3 regions of the Glutamicibacter protophormiae genome follow, and region 2 is predicted to be linked to each of the others. Evidence: riboswitches for the same ligand, from Rfam matches in the RefSeq annotation. Region 2 holds a riboswitch; each other region holds the start of a gene.
What was found. A riboswitch is a leader RNA that binds a small molecule or an ion and turns the genes downstream of it on or off. The one in region 2 is predicted to bind S-adenosylmethionine.

Region 1 (6,797 bases), 1.1 Mb from region 2:
TTTTTGACGCGGTGACTTGGGCGGATAGTTCCACGTGAAACGCAGAGCCAGACCGGATTCGGTTTGTTCCAGCTGAACCTGGAGGACCGGTCGCGCCGGTTGTGGCACCTCGTAACTGTCATCCTGGCTGCGCACCGGCGCTACCTGCCGGAGGGAATTCAGGAATCGGGCTTCGAAGTCTTGGATGTCTTCGGCCGGAACCACCATGGCACCGGAGCTGATGAGATCCTTAAGCTCTTGGCCGACGGCTTCATCCAGCGGGGCAATGGAAAGATCCTTGGTTTTGTCCAGGGGTTTATCGGCGTAGGCCACCAGCGTTGGAGGGTTTCCCAACGCCAGGACATGCTCGGTTTCGCCGTTCGGCCCACGGATGATGCCCTCAACTGTCAAGCCGCTCTCGCTGCGCCGCAGGTCCAGGAAAGCGGACCCGGCCAGATCGGTTAGGGCCACGTCGGCGCGGTTGCTGGCATTCCCGTTGACAAGGTGGATCCCGGATTCCCTGATCCGTTCGAAGGCTTCACGCAGATCCTTGCCGGGAAGGTTATTCAGGGTGATCCAGTCGGTGGCATCCCAAACATGTCCGTACAGGTCGTGTTGTGCGCGCTCGTTGAGCATGACCAGTTCGTTGGCCGCGCGGCGCTGTTCCTTGGCGAAGCGGTCGTCGAAAGGCAGTTTGCGCCATGACACCCCGGTCTGCACCCACGGGCTGCGCGCTCCCCTGCGTGCGGGACGTGCATTGAGATGCACGCTTGGCCTGCCAAAACGGGTGGCCGCAACGACCTTCAGGATGAGGCCCAAGGGCTCTTCTTCAAGCTCGTCTTCGAACTCACTGCTCTCAGGAACGTGTGGGAGCAGCCGTTTCAGGGTTCGTTCCCACTGCGCGACCTGCGGCATCTTCCAAGTATCTTGTGGCCTTACTGCATCCGTAACTCTGAAGCCCCCACCGTCGATCTGGGTTGCCTCGACGAGCAGAGCGGCGACATGCTCGCAGGAGTACTCCCCTTCGTGGGCATCGCAGCGACTGCTGAAGCTGATATTCGTACCCTGGATCGACAACTGGACCACTACGAACGCATTATTCACCCAGCCGAATACGGCGGACATTCCCGGGGTCTGTTTCCGGTCGTGGATGGATACCTGTCCCTCGTTGGCGATAGCCCAACCTGCGGCGTATTCTTCCTCGGTCACTAGTGTCTGAGCGGCAACGGGTGTTAGCTGGTAATCCATACACGCAACTTCTCGGGTGGGCGGCCGCGCTGAGCCTGCGCGGATTTCAGTCCCAATTCTATCGGTGCGACAGACAGTTTGCCCTGTGACGAAACATGAAGACTGCTATTTACCAACACCGGAGAAACCCGGTAGAAAAGTAACTACTGAATCACGAGTTCCAATCACACAAGCCCTGGCTGGTTGGACGGCAACCCTATTCGCGTCATTGTGCGGGGTGCTCCAGGTGATGATTCGACGGACCTGAAAGACAGGTTCGTAAGCGATGGCGCCCCTTGCGCCAGAAAGGGGATCAATTCCTCATGTCTACCGCAGCTTCCACCATTTCCGTTGCCGAAGACCGCTCCGCCCGCCTGCAGCAGGCTGGCACCGGCTGGGGCGAACGCATCTCCACCGCCCCGGACAGCGCCAAGCTGACCTTCATTGTCCAGGGCGAGGGCTTCGGTTCGGTAGCCAGCAACATCATCTCCGGAAAGCACACCTTCACCGTGGACGAGCCTGCGGCCCTGGGCGGCGACGACCTGGCAGCGAGCCCGGTCGAATATGCACTGGGCGCCCTGATCTCCTGCCAAGTGGTTATCTACCGCCTCTATGCCGAGCAGTTGAATATCCAGGTTGACGACGTGAAGATCGTGGCCAACGGAAATCTGGATGTACGCGGCCTGTTCGGCATCGACAAGTCGATCCGCCCGGGCTTCACCTCGGTAGACCTGGACGTGCAGATCTCCGGCCCGGAATCCGCTGAACGCTACGATGAACTGCGGCAGGCCGTCGATGCCCACTGCCCTGTACTGGACCTGTTCGCCAACCCGGTGCCGGTGAGCACCAAGATCTCTCTGGATTCGAACAACTAGCTGATCAGCATGGCGTTGCCCGCTTCATGGGCGACGCCATGCTGTACACAGAGTCTTGTTTCCGCAGTGTGGCACTCATAGGCTGACTGCGAAGGCTAAGGACCGGATAGAACTGCCATGCCTGCGCAGGAAATTGTCCAGTGGGACCCCAAGGATCCCGAAGCGCTCGCCAACCAGATCGCTGCCTACGACCGGCTTCGCTTGCAATGCCCCGTAGCCCATAGCGATTTCCTAGGCTATTCGATCCTCCGCCATGAGGACGTGCTCACTCTTCTGGGCGACCATGAAAGTTTCAGCGATGCGGTATCTGCCCGTCTGACGGTGCCCAACGGCATGAACCCTCCTCACCACACGATCTCCAGGCAGGTCAATGACCGGTACTTCACCCCAGGGGTCATGGAGAGATTCGAACCGGTGTGTCGCAGCATTGCCGCAGAATTGATTGATGCCTTGCCACGTGCGCAGAAGCTGAACTTCTCCGAGATTTTCGCGGAAATCTATGCGTTGCGGGGGCAAAGTCCTTTTCTCGGCTGGCCTGCTGACTTGGAGGAGCCGCTGCGCCGCTGGACCATCAGGAACCTTGTTGCGACCGGCGAGCAGAACCACACTGCCATGAAGCAGATCGCCATGGAGTTCGACGGCTACATCCGCCAACTGCTGAGCGACCGGCGCCGTGCTGGAGAAAACGCGCCTAGGGATCTAACCACCAGTCTGATGAACGAGCGGGTCCACGACCGCAAGATGACCGATGAGGAACTGGTCAGCCTGCTGCGCAATTGGACAGTAGGCGAACTGAGCACAATTTCGGCCAGTGTCGGCATCCTTGCTAATCTGCTGTCCCAGGCCAGGGAACTGTGGCCGCGGCTTCGCAGCAATCCACGCCTGGTCGATGCCTTTACCGACGAGGTACTACGCTCCCATGCACCGCTAGTTTCCAACCGGCGGGTCACCACCAAGGATGTAGAGATTTCCGGGGTCCGTATTCCTGCCGGCAAACGTGTGAGCATCATGTGGGCCTCGGCCAACCGCGACGAAAGCGTCTTCGGAGATCCCGACGACATCCTCCTCGACCGGGATCCCAGCCTGAACTTGCTCTACGGGGCAGGGATCCACAACTGTCCCGGTGCGCCCCTGGCACGGCTGGAACTGCGGGTATTGATCGAGGAACTGATCCTGCGCGTCGACCGGCTGGTGCCCATCGAGAACGATCCGCCGGTCCGCGCCCACTTCCCCGGCAGCGGATTCAGCAAGCTTCCGCTGATCATCTGGTAGTTGGTCGCCAATTTGTCGGAAGAACCGGATAGATTCTAGTCAACAATTAGCTCATCGCACCGGGGGTCCTGACCTAATGACCGACTACCGCTCCTTCGACCGCGCGCAACTGATTTCCCGCTACGGCCAACTGACGTCACCCGAGCAGGCTTGGGCCTGCATGGATATGACTCGACAGGAACTAATCGACATGATTCGCCAGCATGAGCCATTCGAAGAACAGCTTAGGCCCCATTTCCCGCCCAACGCGCTGCTGAACCGCCAGCGCAATGAAATCGATGCCGAGATGCCCTTCACGCTGGGATCCGAAAAGAAGTTGTACTTCTGCTGGGAGCCTGACGCGATCGGTGCCGCAGCCTACCTCGATGTGTCCAGGATGGATCAACGTGTCTGGAATATCGGGGAAGAAATTTCGGCAGGCACCATGGTACTTACCGTCCTTGCCACGACGCCTCCGTTGATTGTGGCACTGGAAACCGTGAACTCACTAGAAGGGCGAACCTACGATGTCCGCCGCGAGGCAACATTCGCCCAGCCGATTTCGTTGCTGGACCTCGAACAGCTGTGCGATTCCGGGCTGCTTCGATCCTCGCAGGCGCTCAATCCCCAGCTCGCGGAGCGCGTTCTCAAAGCGTTGACCGGGCTCGTTGAAAATCCGCGCCCGTTGTACCTCGATGCGGGAGCCTGCAGGGTCGATAGCGAGTCGGAAGCTACAGCCACGGTGCATGCCTTGGCCCTCGCGCAAAGACATGATTCAGAAACCGACTACTGCGACGGCTGCCAGACCAATGTCAAGGGCAGGAGTACGGTTCACTTCTTCCGCGATCATCATGTCGATCTGCATTGGGACATCCAGGACCATGTCGATGATGCAGCGTTGTTATGCGCCGATTGCCACCGGCTGATGCATGCACCAACGCTCAAGCATCTCCGGGGAATGCGCATTGCCTGCCCGAACTGCGGAGCCCGGAACCCAAAGGAATACTTGTGGGGCATGCCAGCTTTCCCGCCTGATGAAGAGGAATACGTCGTTGGCGGCTGCGTCATTCCGAACCCACCGGTGCCAAGGTATTCCTGCCGCAACTGCGAACTGAGCTTCGGAGAGCATCCCCATTGGGTGTCGGAGCCATTTGCCGACTGATTCCTAGGCTTGCCCAGTGGCGTGTAAGCACAAATTACCGATGGTGCTCGTTGTTGTCACCCGCCGCTGCACTTGATACGAGTAACATCCCAAAAGCAGTTGAAGCACTTCTGGCTCAGGCTGACTGCGTCTTGGAAGGTGGCAAGCTGCCATCGTCTAGCCCCTGCACGGACGGTGCCTGTCGACGTATCGCTTCCAGACTTCGCCAAAATTCAGCGCAAAAAGCCGAGGCCTTCGATCCATTCTTGGACCGAAGGCCTCGGCGTTGGTCTTGCTATCGGGTTTGCGAGTAGAACCAGTTGATGTGCTCCTCGAGCAGCTGGGCCGCGCGCTCGCGCTGGTCCGTGGCGAACGCGTGGTGGATCGCCTTGTGCTGGCGGCGCAGCGTGCGCACGATCGGCTGCCAGGACTCGTCATCCGGGATCGAAGCGGCCACGTAGTCGCTGATCGAGTTGCGCAGCGACTCCATCATGGACTCGACCACCGCATTGCCGGCCGTGGAGGCCAGCAGCACGTGGAACTCCGCGTCGATGCGGTGGAACTCGTCGCGCGAGAGCTGCGGGTCGTCCATGCGCATGATCAGCACCGCGGTGCGGTCCAGAACCTGCTGCGCGTACACGGTATCGCGCGGCTGCATCTGCGCTGCCCAGGTTTCCAGCAGGATTCGCGATTCCACGATCTCACGGACATTGATCCCCTTGGCCGCCACATGCAAGCGCAGTGCCTGGGAGATTCCGGCTGAGGGCTCGGAGATGATCACCGCACCGGAGTTCGGACCCGAACCGGTGGAGGTGCGCACGATCCCCATCACGTCGAGGATGCGGATCGCGTCGCGCACCGAAGCGCGGGAGATTCCGTGTTTTTCAGCCAGGGCCCTCTCGCCGGGGAGCTGGTCTCCCAGCGTGAGGACTCCTGACCGCAGGTCTTTCTCAATTGCGGTGAGAACGACTTGGTATGCACGTGGAGCTGGATTTACTGACATCAAGACCCAATTTTAGCCCGGATTCAGGCTACGGCAGCATCCAGGACAACACCGGGGTGGACTGCAGGTAAACCAGCACGCACAGTACCAGCAGCATGCCCACGGACCACCCGGCGACCTTCTTCAGGATGACCGATTCCTGGCCCTCCATCTTCACCGCGGTGGCGGCGATGGCCAGGTTCTGCGGGGAGATCAGCTTGCCGACCACGCCGCCGGAAGTATTGGCGGCCACCAGCAGGGTCGGATCGATGCCGGCGTTCATGCCGGCGGTCTGCTGCAGCTTGGCGAACAGCGCGTTGGCCGAGGTGTCCGAACCGGTCACCGCGGTGCCGATCCAGCCCAGGATCGGCGACAGGAAGGCGAAGAACGCGCCGGTGCCGGCAAGCCAGGTGCCCACGGTGATGGTCTGGCCGGACAGGTTCATCACGTAGGCCAAGCCCAGCACCGACAGGATGGTCAGTGCGGCGTAGCGCATGTTGAAGACGGTGTGCCAGACCTCGGCCATGCCGCGGCCGAAGGTCATCTTGTACTTGCCGCCGCCGTCGTTCATCGAGTAGACCAGCGCCACGATGGTGCCGGTGATCAGCAGCAGGGTGCCCGGGGAGGACAGCCAGGAGAAGTTGTAGATGGTGGAGGACACTGCCTCGCCGTTGGCGTCAACCACAGCGCCGTGCAGTCCCGGCCAGCCGAACTTGATGTCGGTGCCGGAAAGCCATGCGGGAATGTCCACACCCAGCTTCCAGAGCTTGGCCACGCCGAAGATCAGGATGACCAGCAGGTAGGGGAACAGCGCCATCCAGGTGTTGGAAGGGTTCAGCTTCTTGCCGTGCTCGATCGGCAGCGCGGCGGCCTCGGCGGTCAGGATGCGGCCGCGGGCCTCGTCGGCGCCCTTCGGGGTCCAGAAGCGAAGCAGGATCACAGCGGCGGCCAGGCCGACCAGCGAGGCGACGATGTCGGTCAGCTCGTAGGAGAAGTAGGTGGCGCACAGCCACTGGGCCACGGCGAAGGAGAAGCCGATGAACAAGGTGGCCGGCAGGGTCTGGCGCATGCCGCGCCAGCCGTCGATAACCAGGACCAGGATGGATGGCACAAAGAGCGCCAGGATTGGCGACTGGTGGCCCACCACGGCGCCGATCTCAGCCGACGGGATGCCGGTCAGCGCACCGGCGGTGGTGATCGGGATGGCCACGGCGCCGAAGGCGACCGGGGCGGTGTTGGCGATCAGCACGGCGCAGGCGGCGCGCAGCGGGGACAGGCCCAGGGCCAGCAGCATGGTCGCGGTGATGGCCACCGGCGCGCCGAAACCGGCCAGCGCTTCGAG
Region 2 (6,797 bases):
CGAGGGCAGGTAGCCGGTGACCACGTTCCAGCCCACGCGGCCGTTGGTCAGGTGGTCCAGGGTGGCCAGGCGGCGGGCGAACGGGTACGGATGCTCGTAGGCGGTGCCGGCGGTGACGCCGAAGCCCAGGTTCTCGGTCACCGCGGCCATGGCGGAGACCAGCAGGAACGGGTCGTTCACCGGGGCCTGGGCACCGGTGCGCAGCGGGGACTCGTTGGTGCCGTTGTACACGTCGTAGGTGCCCAGCACGTCGGCGATGAACAGCCCGTCGAACTTGCCCTTTTCCAGCACCTTGGCCAGGTGGGTCCAGTAGCCGATGGTCTTGTAGTCGGCGGCCTTGTCCTTCGGGTGGCGCCACAGGCCCGGAGACTGGTGCGCGACGCAGTTCATGTCGAAGGCGTTGAAAAGGATCTCGCGCTTCGGATTCGCAGGCTGGTTCTCGCTCATGGATGTGCCCCTTGTTCGTGGTTGAGAAGTGGTTGAGAAGTGGAAGTCTGGCGGGTGCGCGGCGCTGCGGCCGCTAGCCGGCGTGGTTCTGGGTGGGTGCGGACAGCTCGCCGGTGACCGAGAGCCGCTGGGGCTGGACCCCGTTGATCTCGTAGTCCCCCACGATGCGCGCCTTGTAGATGGCCGGGTTGTGGGTGGCGATGGTGCGCGCATTGCGCCAGTGCCGGTCCATGTTGCAGCTGCTGCGGGTGGACGAGGCGCCCAGCCCGTCGAACAGCTTGCTCGTGGCGCTGATGACCAGCGGCTGCACGATGGCCTGCGCCCGGTTGGCTGCCAGCTCGCAGACCGCGAAACGCTCCTCCGCATTCAGGTGCGCATCGGCCAGCGCCGCTTCGACCTCCAGCACGGCGCCGATGACCACGGAATCCGCGGCGAAGACTTCGGCGGAGACCTCCCCCACCAGCTGCAGCACCTGCGGCTCGCGGTGCACCGGCACGCCGGTGCCGGTGGTGAAGCTGCGGGTGCGCGTCTGCACGGAACTGCGCATGTCGTTCAGCGCCGCGCGGCCGATGCCTGCTTGCACCGCCATGAGCACCAGCTGGAAAATCGAAGCCTCGGGGTCGTTGGGATCCTCCGGCATGAAGCTGTCCACCGGAACCTGGTGGAACTCGGTGGTCCCCGTGCCGGTCAACCCCTGGCCGAAGCCGTCCCAGTCGTCAAGGATCTTCACCCCGCTGTGCTGGGTCGAGACCACGGCAATCTGCCGGCCGGGGCGGTCCGGGTGGGCCACCGCGACGGTGGTCCAATCCGCGAAGATGGTGCCGGTACAGTAGTATTTTTCGCCGTTGACCACCCAGCGCCCGTCGACCTGGCTGGCCTTGGTGTTCAGAGCGCCCAGGGCGTTCCCGCCGTTTTCGGTGTAGGCGTTGCCGACAATCTGCCCGGCGGCGATGCGCGCAAACCACTTGGCCTTCAGCTGCTCGTCCTGCAGGCGCAGCACGTCTTCGACGAAGGCGATGTGCGCACGCCAGAGCTGCCCGATGTGGGAATCCGCCTCGGAAAGTTCGATCAGCAGGCGGAAGACGTCGCTGAGTCTGGCACCGTGGCCGCCGTTGGCGACCGGAAGGCGCAACGCCCCGAAACGCTCGCGGTTCAGCAACCCCACCTGCTCGAAGGGCAAGATGCGGTTGCGGTCCCGGTCCTTGGCTCCGGCGGCAATCTGGGCGAACACCGGACGGAAAATCGCGGCGAGGCGCTCGTAGTCTTCGTCGGCTCCCGGACCGGGAGTCACCTTGAGCAACTGGCGGGTCGGACGCTCTTCGGTGAATTCATCGAGCTCCAGCGCATTGCCGGCTCCCGGCGTGCTCAGCGTGTTGAAGTCCACCTCGAGATTGTTTTGGGGTGCGCCAAAAGACATAAAAAAGTCCTCGATTCTTTCCATCGATCCTGGCGGTAGCACCGTCCCGGCTAAAGGTGGTTGCTGCGGCGTCGTGGAGCCAGATCTCTCAGCCGCTCTGGATGGGTCGTAATCATTTGTAGCCGTAACAAACGGGCGATTCCAAGCCCCGAAGTCATATTTTGTCGCCGAAAGACTTGCTGTTGCAGAACCCGACGGGTGCTCTATGCGGTGAACCGCCGAAGATGACCCAAGCATGGAGGGTAAAAATCGATCAAACCGTCATTCAATGAAATAAATAACGAAATATCCCACAGCTCGCGCGGTCATATCGAAGATTTTTCATGTTACGCAGGATTTGCAATGAAATCGTTCGAATGCATGTAATAGACCTGTAACCATCCCGAGCGGCCGAGAGATCTGGCTCTATGACGCCGCAGCAACCACCGTTGAATCCTAGGATTCCCGGCCGGTGCTACCGCCAGGACCGATGGAGATGATCATGGCCACTGCCTTCGCCCTGCCTCAGACCGCCGACAGCACCAGCACGTCCACCGCACTGCCCGTCGACTTCCGAAATGTCTCGCGTACGTTCACCACAAAGAATGAACAGCGCACAGTTCTCGCGGACGTCAACCTGCACATCGATGCAGGCCAAGTCGTGGCGATCCTCGGTGCCAGCGGCTGCGGCAAGTCAACACTCCTGCGTTCGGTTTCAGGTCTGGATCACCCTTCGAGTGGCGCGGTCTTCACCGGCGTCCGGGAAGTCAACGACATCAACGAACTTTGCGCGGTAGCATTCCAAGAACCGCGATTGCTTCCCTGGCGTTCGGTGCGAGAGAACATCTCGCTCGGACTGGCTCCGGGAACCAGCAGGCTGGAAGGCAACGAACTCATTGACCAGCTTCTGGAGCTGACCGGACTGAGCCACGCGGCCGACCTGCGGCCACGCGAGATTTCCGGTGGCATGGCACAGCGGGTTTCCCTTGCCAGGGCGCTGGCACGCCGCCCTGGCGTGCTGCTGCTCGATGAACCATTTGGCGCTTTAGATGCTCTGACCCGCCTGAAAATGCAGGACTTACTGCTGTCGATCCATGCATCGTTCCCAACGACCGTATTGATGGTGACCCACGATGTCGACGAAGCTTTGACTCTCGCCGATCGCGTTGTGGTTCTTGGACGTCGTAACGACCAGCAGTCGGCAACGGTCATTGAAGACCTCCGGCTGGAGGCTCCCCACCCCCGTAGCCACAGCAACGAGCAGTTCGTTGCCAACCGGGCAAGGCTCCTTGGCCTTCTGGGCGTAGACGCCACAAACCACTAGCGCCAGCTTCGCCGACGCACTTTCTCTTCAACGGCTGCACTTTCGCGGCCGCTGCACTCGCACGCACAAATCAAGGAATTCTCATGCTCGCAAACCACTTCACCCGTCGCACCGCATTGTCTCTCGCAGCCTTGGCAGTTGGCGCCGTTGCACTGTCAGGCTGCGCCGGCGAAAACGCTTCGGCCGCAGGCGACGGCAAGACGCTGTCCATCGACTTTGCCACCTACAACCCGCTGAGCCTAGTTCTCAAGGAAAAGGGATGGCTGGATGCGGCAGCCAAGGAGCAGGGAGTCACCGTCGAATGGATCCAGTCCGCCGGATCGAACAAGGCCAACGAAGCGCTGCGCGCAGACGCAGTTCAGGTCGGCTCCACCGCAGGATCCGCCGCACTGCTGGCCCGCTCCAACGGCTCGCCGATCAAGACCATCTCGCTCTACTCGCAGCCTGAATGGGCGGCATTGGTGGTCAACAAGGATTCGAAGATCACCACTCCTGCAGATTTGAAGGGCAAGTCTGTTGCCGCTACCAAGGGAACCGACCCATACTTCTTCTTGCTGCAAACATTGGAGGAAGCAGGGCTGAGCGAGAAGGACATCACGCTGCAGAATGTCCAGCACGCGGACGGTCGCACCGCACTGGCAAATGGCTCGGTTGACGCATGGTCGGGTCTTGATCCCATCATGGCTTCCGCCGAGCAAGATGGGGCCAAGCTGTTCCACCGCAACCTCGATTACAACACCTATGGTGCACTGAATGCACGGGCCGACTTCATCGAGGAAAGCCCGGAACTGGCGCAGTTGGTTGTCGACTCGTATGAAAAGGCCCGAGAGTGGGCTGTTGCAAACCCGGACGAAACCGCAGAAATTCTCGCCGAAGTTGCGGGCTTGGACACCGAAGTTGCCCAGACCGTAATCACTGAGCGTTCCAACCTGGATGTCGGCACGGTGCCGGGCGAGTCCTTCACCAAGGTCCTGGGCAATATCGCGCCAACCCTCGTTGCAAGTGGCGATGTATCCAAGCAGGAAACCGTTGACAAAGCACTAGCCACCCTGGTGGACGACCAGTTCGCCACCAAGGCCAACGCCAAGAATATCTCCGGAGAGTAATCCCCATGTCCTCGCCAACCCAGAGCCCAAAGGCTGAGCGCAGCGACCTGACGGCCGGCAACAGGAACAAGCCGGGACTTGCCGCCAGGATCCTTCAGGCTCCCAAATGGCTTTTGTCCTTGATTATCCCCATCGTGACTATTGCCGTGTGGCAGTACGTCACTGTGACCGGCATTGTCGCGCCTTGGTCGCTGCCCACCCCGGGGGCCGTCATCACGGCGGCCGGGGAACTGTTCCAGGGCGGAGATCTGGGCAAACACATCGGAATCTCCACCCAGCGTGTGCTGCTGGGCTTCGCGATCGGTTCACTCCTAGGGCTGTTCTTCGGTGCACTGGTAGGGCTGTCCAAGCTCGCCGATGCCCTGCTGAGCCTGAGCATCGGCGCGCTGCGTGCGGTGCCCTCGCTGGCATGGGTGCCGTTGCTGGTGCTCTGGATGAAAATGGGCGAAGACTCCAAAGTCACTCTCATCATCATCGGGGCGTTCTTCCCGGTCTTCACCACCGTCTCGCTGGCTTTGCGCCATGTCGACGCCCAACTCGTGGAAGCAGCCCGTTCTTTCGGCTTCAAGGGTTTGAACCTGCTGCGCACCGTCCAGCTACCGGCAGTTGTCCCCTCCATTTTCTCCGGACTCCGACTAGCCCTGGCCCAGGCTTGGCTATTCCTCGTGGCGGCTGAATTGCTCGGTGCTTCGATGGGTCTCGGATTCTTGTTGACTGATTCGCAGAACAACGGTCGCCTTGACCGACTGATTCTGACCATCATCTTGCTCGCCGTCTTCGGAAAAATCACCGACGCCCTGTTGTCGGTCGCCGAACGCTGGGCGATCCGGCGCTGGACCTAGGCCAACCACCGGATCTTCTGCACACCCCGATCGCTACCACCGAAATTCGTATTTCAACCCAAGGAAACTGCAATGACCACCGAATTGGCATCCACTACAGCAGCCGCAGCCAAGGAAGCCCGCCACGAATTCTGGGACGAGGCAGCAAACCTTCTGGATTGGGAAACCCCTTGGCACACCACCAGCCAGATCATTCCGGCAGATCCCCAAGCCCAGCGCGGACCGCAGATCTCCTGGTACCTGGGAGGGACGCTGAATGCCGCGGTGAACTGCGCGGATCGACATGTCGCCGCGGGCAACGGCGAGAAGGTGGCCCTGTACTTCGAGGGCGAGCCGGGCGACCGCATCGCGGTCACCTATAGGAACCTGCAGGAACGCATTTCGCAGGCCGCCAACGCGCTGCTGGAATTGGGCATCACCAAGGGCGACCGGGTGGTCGTCTATTTGCCGGTGCTCATCGAAACCATCGTGATCACCCTGGCCTGCGCCCGCATCGGCGCCATCCACTCGCTGGTCTTCGGCGGTTTCTCGGCCGAGGCACTGAAATTCCGAGTGGAAGACACCAAGGCGAAGCTGCTGGTCACCACCGACGGGCAGTTCCGCCGCGGCACCTCCGTGCCGGTGAAGGACAACGCTGACCAGGCAGTCTCCGGCGAAAACAGCATCGAAAAGGTGCTGGTCATCCGCCGCACCGGCGATGACATCGCGTGGACCGAAGGCCGCGACGTGTGGTGGCATGAGGTCGTCGAGACCCAGTCCACCGAGCACACCCCGGAGTTCTTCGACTCCGAGACCCCGCTGTTCATCATGTACACCTCAGGAACCACCGGGCAGCCCAAGGGCCTGGTGCACACCACCGGCGGCTACCTGACGCAGGCGGCCTATAGCTACAACCTGCTGTTCGCCAACCCGGACCACTCCCTGCGCGCCGACGACGTGCACTGGTGCACCGCGGACCTGGCCTGGGTCACCGCGCACACCTACGAGATGTACGGTCCGCTGGCCAACGGCGTCACCCAGGTCATCTACGAAGGCGTACCGAATGCCCCGCACCCGGGACGCCACTTCGAGATCATCGAACGCTACCGGGTGACCAGCTACTACACCGCTCCGACCCTGGTCCGTTCGCTGATGGGCTGGTTCCCGGAGGGCATCCCGGCGGACTACGACCTGTCCTCGATCAAGATCGGCGGCACCGTCGGAGAATCGGTGAACCCCGAGGCATGGCGCTGGCTGCGCAGCCAGGTGGGCCGCGACACCGCCGACGGCATCGCCATGGTGGACACCTGGTGGCAGTCGGAGTCCGGGGCCACCATCCTCTCCCCGCTGCCCACCGACGCACACTTCAAGCCGGGCTGCGCCGCGCGCGCCCTGCCCGGGGTGAGCGTGGACATCGTGGATGCCTCAGGCAACACCGTGCCGCCGAACCAGCAGGGCAACATCGTCATTACCGAGACCGGACCGTCCATGGCCCGCACCGTGTGGGGCAACCCGCAGCGCTACTACACCAGCTACTGGCAGCAGTACGTCGAACAGGGATGGTTCCTCGCCGGGGACGGCGCCCGCTTCGATGAAGACGGGGACATCTACATCCTGGGCCGCACCGACGATGTGATCAACATTTCCGGCCACCGGCTGTCCACCATCGAGATCGAATCCGCGCTGGTCACCAACGCCGGCGT
Region 3 (6,797 bases), 370 kb from region 2:
GCTCGCGGCGCTGGACCTGGCCGAGGCGCTGTTCATCGACTGCCAGTTCAGCGAGGCCGGCCGCGGCCTGGTGCAGCGCACCGGCGGCCTGTGCATGGACTCGGGCGAGCAGCTGCCCTTCCGCACCAGCGGCCGAGGCCTGTACACCCCCGAGGAGCTGTACGAGGGAATCCGAAGCCAGACCTATGACCACGTGCCCGACGCGTTGATCTACACCTATTCGCAGCAGCACGGCCCGCGCCGGTCGCTCACCGACGACCAGGCGATGGCCGCAACGCTGCACGACCACCATGTGGGGCAGGCATTGATCGCCGAGGTCTACGACGGCGCCTTCAAGGACACCCCGATCATCGGGGTCATGGGCGGGCATGCACTGAGCCGCGACACCGAACGGTATGCGCAGGCGCTGGACCTGGGGGCGCAGCTGACCCGCGCCGGATACGCGGTGGCCACCGGCGGGGGACCGGGAGCCATGGAAGCGGCGAACGCCGGGGCGTGGCTGGCCGACTACGGGCCGGCGGAGGTCTCCACGGCCCTGCAGATGCTGGCCGCCGAGCCGGATGCGATCCGCCGGCGCACCGGCTGGGCGCGCACCGCGCTCGCCGTGAAGGCCCGCTTCCCCTCGGAACGCACGTCGCTGGGGGTGCCGACCTGGTTCTTCGGGCACGAGCCGCCGAACTTGTTCGCCACGCACATCGCCAAGTTCTTCGCCAATTCGACCCGCGAAGCGCTGCTGCTGGAGCAGTCCAACGGCGGGATCGTGGTGCTGCCTGGATCCGCCGGCACGGTGCAGGAGATCTTCCAGGACGCCTGCGAGAACTACTACGCCACCGGGGCCAGGGTGGTGCCGCTGGTGCTGGTCGGCCGCGAGCACTGGACCCGCACCTTGCCGGCCTGGCAGCTGCTCAAGGCGCTGGCCGCCGAGCAGACCATGGAGGACAAGATCGCGCTGGTCGATTCGGTGGACGAGGCAGTGGAATTCATCGGCGGCATGCAGTCGCTGCGCCGGCGCACCAGGTTTTGAGAACGGAAGCGGCCGCCTCCTGATGGATCAGGCGACGGCCGGGGGACTGGCTGACGGGGCCAGCGGGGCTCAGGCGACGTTGGTGCCGAACAGCAGGCCCAGGCAGTAGGTGACGGCGGCGGCGCCCCAGCCGATGGCCAGCTGGCGCAGGCCGCGCTTCATCGGCGAAGCCCCGGACAACAGCCCGACGATGCCGCCGGTGATCATCAGCGCGGCGCCGACCAGCAGCACCGAGGTGATGATCGCGGCCAGGCCCGACATGCCGAAGATGTACGGCAGGATCGGAATGACCGCGCCGGAGGCGAACAGGCAGAAGGAAGTCGCCGCGGCGCCGGTGGCCGAGCCCAGTTCCTCGTGCTCGTTCTCCAGTTCTTCGGCCCGGGCTTCCGGGTTCAGCGAGAAGGACGGGTTGCAGTCGCAGGTGAACAGGCCCATGCGTTCGGCGGCGCGGTGCTCGGCGTCCTCGTCGGTCATGCCGCGGGCCTTGTAGATGAGCACCAGTTCGTTGGCGTCCAGATCCAGGTCCGGAGCGGCGGTCAACGTCACCTGGGTGGGGCGCGAGGCGGTGAGCAGCTCGCGCTGGGAGCGCACCGAGACGTATTCGCCCGCGGCCATGGACAGCGCACCGGCCAGCAGGCCGGCAATGCCGGAGAACAGCACCAGCCCGGAGGAAACGCCGGTCGCACCGATGCCCATAACCAGGGCCAGGTTGGAAACCAGGCCGTCGTTGGCGCCGAAGACTGCGGCGCGGAAGTTGCCCGACAGCCGCGCGCGGCCGGCGGTGGCCAAGGCGCGGACGACTTCCTCATGGACCTGCTCGTCGGCGGCCATCTGCGGGGAGGCATCGGCATCGGTCGCATAGGGGGTGCTGCTTTCGGCCCGCTGGGCCAGCGCCAGCACAAACACCGAGCCGAAGCTCAGCGCCAGGAAACGCAGGAAGCTGCGGCGCAGCGAGGGCCGTACCGGGCGGGCATGCTCGCCGAGCTTGGTGCGCCAGTATTCCTCGTGGCGTTCCTCGGCCGCGGCCAGGCCCAGCAGGATCTGCTTTTCCTGTCCGGTCTTCCTTCGGGCCAGCGCGCGGTAGATCGCGCCTTCGGCGACCTCGTCCGCAACGTACTTGCGCCAGCGGCGGATCTGGGCGGGGGTGGGCTGCGTCGCGGGGTGTTGCGGCATCACGAGGATGACTCTCCTACGGCTTGGGATTTCTCAACGAAACCCGGGGTTCTGTTCAGCCTCTCACTCTAGCCAGTGCGATGGTGCCGGGGAATTTGGCAAGCCTAAAAGCGCACCTGCGCCCGTCCGGCTGTCCGGCGGCCGCCACGAACACCACCAGCTCCCCAGCTCGGGGATCGAACACCGGGCGCCGGGAGGAGCGGGAGACCAGCCGTTCAAGATGCGCGGGATCGGCGATATAGCGGGTGTGCCAGCGGCCCTGCACCGTGAACTGCACCTGGCCGGTTTGCAGATCGATAATGGGGAGGACGGAAAATGCCATGGCAGGGACAACTCTCGCTGAGCTCTTGCCCGTGCATCGGTTGATGCCCGGACCGCTTCTTCATCCGAACCACCCATGAACCTGGGGTTGGTGCGCGGCCAGTCGGAGCTTGGCGCCGCGTCTCGTGAAGCAACACTGTCGATGCTACCTTCGCGCGATTAAGCAGTGAAGTTCCGTTCCGTAATATGACCGCCGGGCAACGCCCTAGCCGCTGCCGCGCTTCGAGTCGGCGGCCTGCTGCAGCCGGTCCCGCTGCTCCTGCCATTGCCGGGCCGTGTAGTCCGGCAGGTTCGGGGCTTCGGGGCGCAGCCCGACCTGCCCGTCCAGCAGTTCGCGCACGATGTCCAGATGGCCTGCATGGCGCGAGGTCTCGGCGATCATGTGCACCATCAGGCGCTCAAGGGTGGTCTGCCGGTGGCGGACCCACCAGGGGACTTCGGCCGGGGAAGCGAGCTCGAGCTTGTCGAACCCTGCGTCGGCGAACTCGATGGCCCGCTGGTAGAGGTCGATGACCTGCTGTGCGGAGAAATCTGCCGGAGGGATGAAATCCGCCTGCGGGTCATCGAGCTCCAACATCTTCCGCGCGTAGGGGTCGTCTACCGGTCGGTTGAGGCACAACCCGAAATAGCCGTACTCGGTGATGGCCAGGTGGTGCACGACCCCCAGGATGTGGGTGCCGGTGGCGGTCATGGGCCGGCGGGCCAGTTCCTCGGTGAGCTGCCCGCTTTTGAAGATCACCGCCTGGCGCGCATCGTTCAGGTATTCCCGCAGCCGGGCGGCGGTGCTGTTCGGGGTGGAGTCCATGGATCGAGTGTAGGCGCGGGCCCCGGCCGGCGGATACCGGATCCAGCCAACGGGAAGCCTGCCCGAAAGGTGTCATAATCTTCCGTTCAGGCTGGACGGATGTTGCGTATTGGTAAACTGGGGCGCGCAACGGCCGGCAGGAGAACGCGCCCGCAGTCGCTGCCCATCCTCCGAGAGAACAGGTTCAGGTGCCCCACTGATGAAAGCTCTGCCCGTTGAACCCTCAGGCTCATCAATCAACATCGGTGCACGACTGCGCGGCATCCGCCAGCAGCAGCGCATGACGATCGACCAGGTCGCCGAGCTGTCCGGGCTGACCAAGGGTTTTCTTTCCCGCGTCGAACGGGATTTGACCAGCCCGTCGGTCTCCACGCTGCTCAAGCTCTGCGAGGTGCTGGGTATCGAGGTCGGAACCCTGTTCGAGGTCCCCGACACCACCTTGGTGCGCCTGGGCGAGGCGCCGAGGATTTCGCTGGGCGGCTCGGGGATCACCGAGCAGCTGGTCACCCCGCGCGGCGAAAAGCGCGTCCAGGTCATTCGCGCCGAGGTGGAACCGCGCGGCAGGGGAGAGGCTGAGCTGTATTCGGTGGACTGCGAACTCGAAGTGCTGCACGTGGCCTCCGGGGTGTTCACGCTGGTGCTTCCCGAGCAGCGGGTCGAGCTCGCCGCGGGGGACACCATGACGTTCCCGGGGCGCGAACCGCACAGCTGGGAAAACCCCGGGGACGAACCCGCCGTGGTGCTCTGGACCCTGATTCTCTGAGCAGCGGCCACGCCCCGAGCGCGGCGCGGCTGCCCGGGCGGCGCACGCCGGGAGGAGGGCCCGCGTTCACGTCTGGCCAATGCACCGCGTATTCTTGGAATAGTGCCTGTCAACGCAGGCGGGCTAGTGAAAACGGGAAGGAGCGCAATGGCGACTGGTAAATCCACCGGAAGCTCGGAGACCACGCCGCACGAATTGCGCTCCATCAGCTGGTGGGCTTCGGCCTTGGCCGGCATCCTGGTCGGCTCGACCCTGGCGTGGCTGCGAACCCAGCGCAACTTCTTTTTCCTCGGCGCCGCCATCCTCGCGGTCGTCATCATCGTGCTGACCGTGCGCACGGTCCGCCGCCGGGCGCGGCACCCGCAGATGATGGAAGCAAAGACCTCCTGGGCCTACAACATCTGGGCGCTGGTCCTGATCATCTTGGCCGGGCCGGTGCAGCTGGTCTACGTTCCCGACGACATCAGCGAGCTGACCATCAAGTCGCTCATCCTTTCGGTCGGATTCTGCCTGGGAATTCACGAAGTCGACCGGGCGCTGGTCAAGGGCGCCGGATCCAAGCAAAAGGCCTAATCAGAGGTTCGTCGCCGGCTAGCCGCCCAGATTCTTTTTAGATCTTTCGACCTCCACTTTGGTTCTTTTATCCAAAGAATTCTCCCCACCTCTTTCGTAGTGTGATCCACATCATCATCTTGAAAGGGGTTGGCATGACGCGAGCAGCGGCGAACCAACAAGGCACTGAGCAGGGACTCAAAAAGGTTCTCGGCAAGTGGGATGCATTGGCCATCGGCGTTGGAGCCATGATCGGCTTCGGCTGGGTAGTGCTCACCGGTGACTGGATCACCACCGCCGGCCCGATCGGCGCCTCGCTGGCCATGCTGGTCGGCGGCGGCATCATGGCCGTGGTCGGCCTGACCTACGCCGAGCTCGTCGCGGCAATGCCCAAGGCCGGCGGAGAGCACAACTACCTGCTGCGCGCCATGGGAGCCCGCTGGTCCTTCGCCGGATCCTGGGCCATCGTCGGCGGCTACATCACCATCGTCGCCTTCGAAGCGGTCGCGCTGCCCAAATCGGTGCAGTACATCTTCCCCAACCTCTCGCAGATCAAGCTCTGGGACATCGCCGGCTCCGAGGTCTACCTGACCTGGGCCTTGGTGGGCGTGCTGGGTGCCGTGGTGATCACCTGGATCAATATCCGCGGCATCAAGACCGCCGGCGTGGTGCAGACCTTCGTGGTGATCTTCCTGTTCATCATCGGCGCAATGCTGCTCACCGGGTCCTTCGCCGGCGGCGAAACCCGCAACATGGAACCGTTCTTCGAGAACGGGCTGGCCGGATTCTTCGGCGTCATGATCGTTGTTCCGTTCATGTTCGTCGGCTTCGACGTCATCCCGCAGTCCGCCGAGGAATGCGACATCCCGCCGCGCAAGATCGGCAAGTACGTGATCATCTCCGTGCTGATCGCCACCGCCTGGTACGTGATGGTGGTGCTGGCAACCTCCTCCGGCCTGGGCCCGGCCGCGCTCGCCGGTTCCGACCTGGCCACCGCCGACGCCATGGGCGCGCTGTTCAACTCCGAGGTCATGGCCAAGATCCTGATCGCCGGCGGCATCGCGGGCATCCTGACCTCCTGGAACTCGCTGCTGATGGGCGCCTCGCGGCTGATGTACGCGATGGCCCAGTCCGGGATGCTGCCGCGCTGGTTCGCCCAGCTGCATCCGAAGTACCGCACCCCGCATCATGCGCTGCTGTTCATCGGCGGGCTGTCGATCCTGGCGCCGTTCTTCGGCACCGCGATGCTGGGCTGGCTGGTCGACTCCGGCTCGCCGTCCATCGTGATGGCCTACCTGCTGGTCGGCGTAGCCTTCCTCATCCTGCGCCGCCGCGAACCGCAGATGCCGCGCCCGCTGCGCATCGGCGGCAAGGGCAACTTCGGCCAGGTCATCGGCGTCCTGTCGGTGCTCTTCTGCGCCGGCCTGATCTCCCTGTACCTGCCGGGCATGCCGGCGGCGATCACCTGGCAGCCGTGGGCGCTGTTCGGAGCCTGGTGGCTGCTGGGAATGTTCTTCCTGTTCCGGGTGCCCCGCGGGGTCCAGCCCGGTGAGCATGCCGAGGAAGAGCTGCTGCACCTGATCAGCATCCGCCAGCAATCCAAGCTGGGTGCCGTCGGGCCCGACGACGTGGCCGCGACCTCCCGCCGGGGCCGCCGCCGGCAGGCGACCAACGCGAAACGCTAGAAACCAACAGGCAAGCCCCGACCGCAAGGTCGGGGCTTGCCTGCGTCCCGGGGCCCGGCGGCCGGCCTATCCCTTGTTGCGGCGCAGGGCAAGCCAGAGCGAGGCCGAGACGTCCGGGTCGTCCAGATCGATGCCCAGCAGGTCCCCGGCCACGGTGATGCGGTGGCGCAGCGAATTGCGGTGGATGCCCAGCGCCCGCGAGGCATCTTCCCAATGCCCGCGATGCCGCAGGTACTGGGTGACGGCCGAAAGCAGATCGGCCCGGGTGTACGCTGCCAGCGCCTCCACCCAGGTCTGCGCGCTGGCATCGAAGTCCGCCCCGGCATCGGACAGCTCCCCGGCCGGGGCCCCGGACAGGTTCTGGCGCAGCGCCGGAAGGTTGGCCGGCAGCTCGGCCAGCGTGAGCGGGGCCGAGAGCACCGCGCGCAGGTTCCGGGCGGTGTCCCCGGCGCTGGGCTCCGGGTCCTGCCCCGG

Region 1: another riboswitch for S-adenosylmethionine. It lies ahead of JQN66_RS14225 (OsmC family protein); the one in region 2 lies ahead of JQN66_RS01380 (ABC transporter ATP-binding protein).
Region 3: another riboswitch for S-adenosylmethionine. It lies ahead of JQN66_RS03165 (hypothetical protein); the one in region 2 lies ahead of JQN66_RS01380 (ABC transporter ATP-binding protein).

What each region holds. Positions count from the first base shown of each region.
Region 1 covers NZ_CP069806.1:3,036,078-3,042,874, forward strand. The annotation lists gene JQN66_RS14220 (DEAD/DEAH box helicase) at 1-1,227, opposite strand, end outside; SAM riboswitch class IV at 1,377-1,498, shown strand; gene JQN66_RS14225 (OsmC family protein) at 1,530-2,081, shown strand; gene JQN66_RS14230 (cytochrome P450) at 2,199-3,353, shown strand; gene JQN66_RS14235 (hypothetical protein) at 3,430-4,494, shown strand; gene JQN66_RS14240 (FadR/GntR family transcriptional regulator) at 4,769-5,476, opposite strand; gene JQN66_RS14245 (L-lactate permease) at 5,505-6,797, opposite strand, start outside.
Region 2 covers NZ_CP069806.1:270,259-277,055, reverse strand. The annotation lists gene JQN66_RS01390 (LLM class flavin-dependent oxidoreductase) at 1-447, opposite strand, end outside; gene JQN66_RS01385 (acyl-CoA dehydrogenase family protein) at 521-1,864, opposite strand; SAM riboswitch class I at 1,882-1,972, opposite strand; SAM riboswitch class I at 2,239-2,340, shown strand; gene JQN66_RS01380 (ABC transporter ATP-binding protein) at 2,346-3,167, shown strand; gene JQN66_RS01375 (aliphatic sulfonate ABC transporter substrate-binding protein) at 3,251-4,273, shown strand; gene JQN66_RS01370 (ABC transporter permease) at 4,279-5,115, shown strand; gene acs (acetate--CoA ligase) at 5,188-6,797, shown strand, end outside.
Region 3 covers NZ_CP069806.1:638,384-645,180, forward strand. The annotation lists gene JQN66_RS03155 (LOG family protein) at 1-1,024, shown strand, start outside; gene JQN66_RS03160 (VIT1/CCC1 transporter family protein) at 1,094-2,197, opposite strand; gene JQN66_RS03165 (hypothetical protein) at 2,253-2,519, opposite strand; SAM riboswitch class IV at 2,536-2,649, opposite strand; gene JQN66_RS03170 (DinB family protein) at 2,724-3,323, opposite strand; gene JQN66_RS03175 (helix-turn-helix domain-containing protein) at 3,523-4,086, shown strand; gene JQN66_RS03180 (hypothetical protein) at 4,234-4,659, shown strand; gene JQN66_RS03185 (APC family permease) at 4,794-6,323, shown strand; gene JQN66_RS03190 (PucR family transcriptional regulator) at 6,390-6,797, opposite strand, start outside.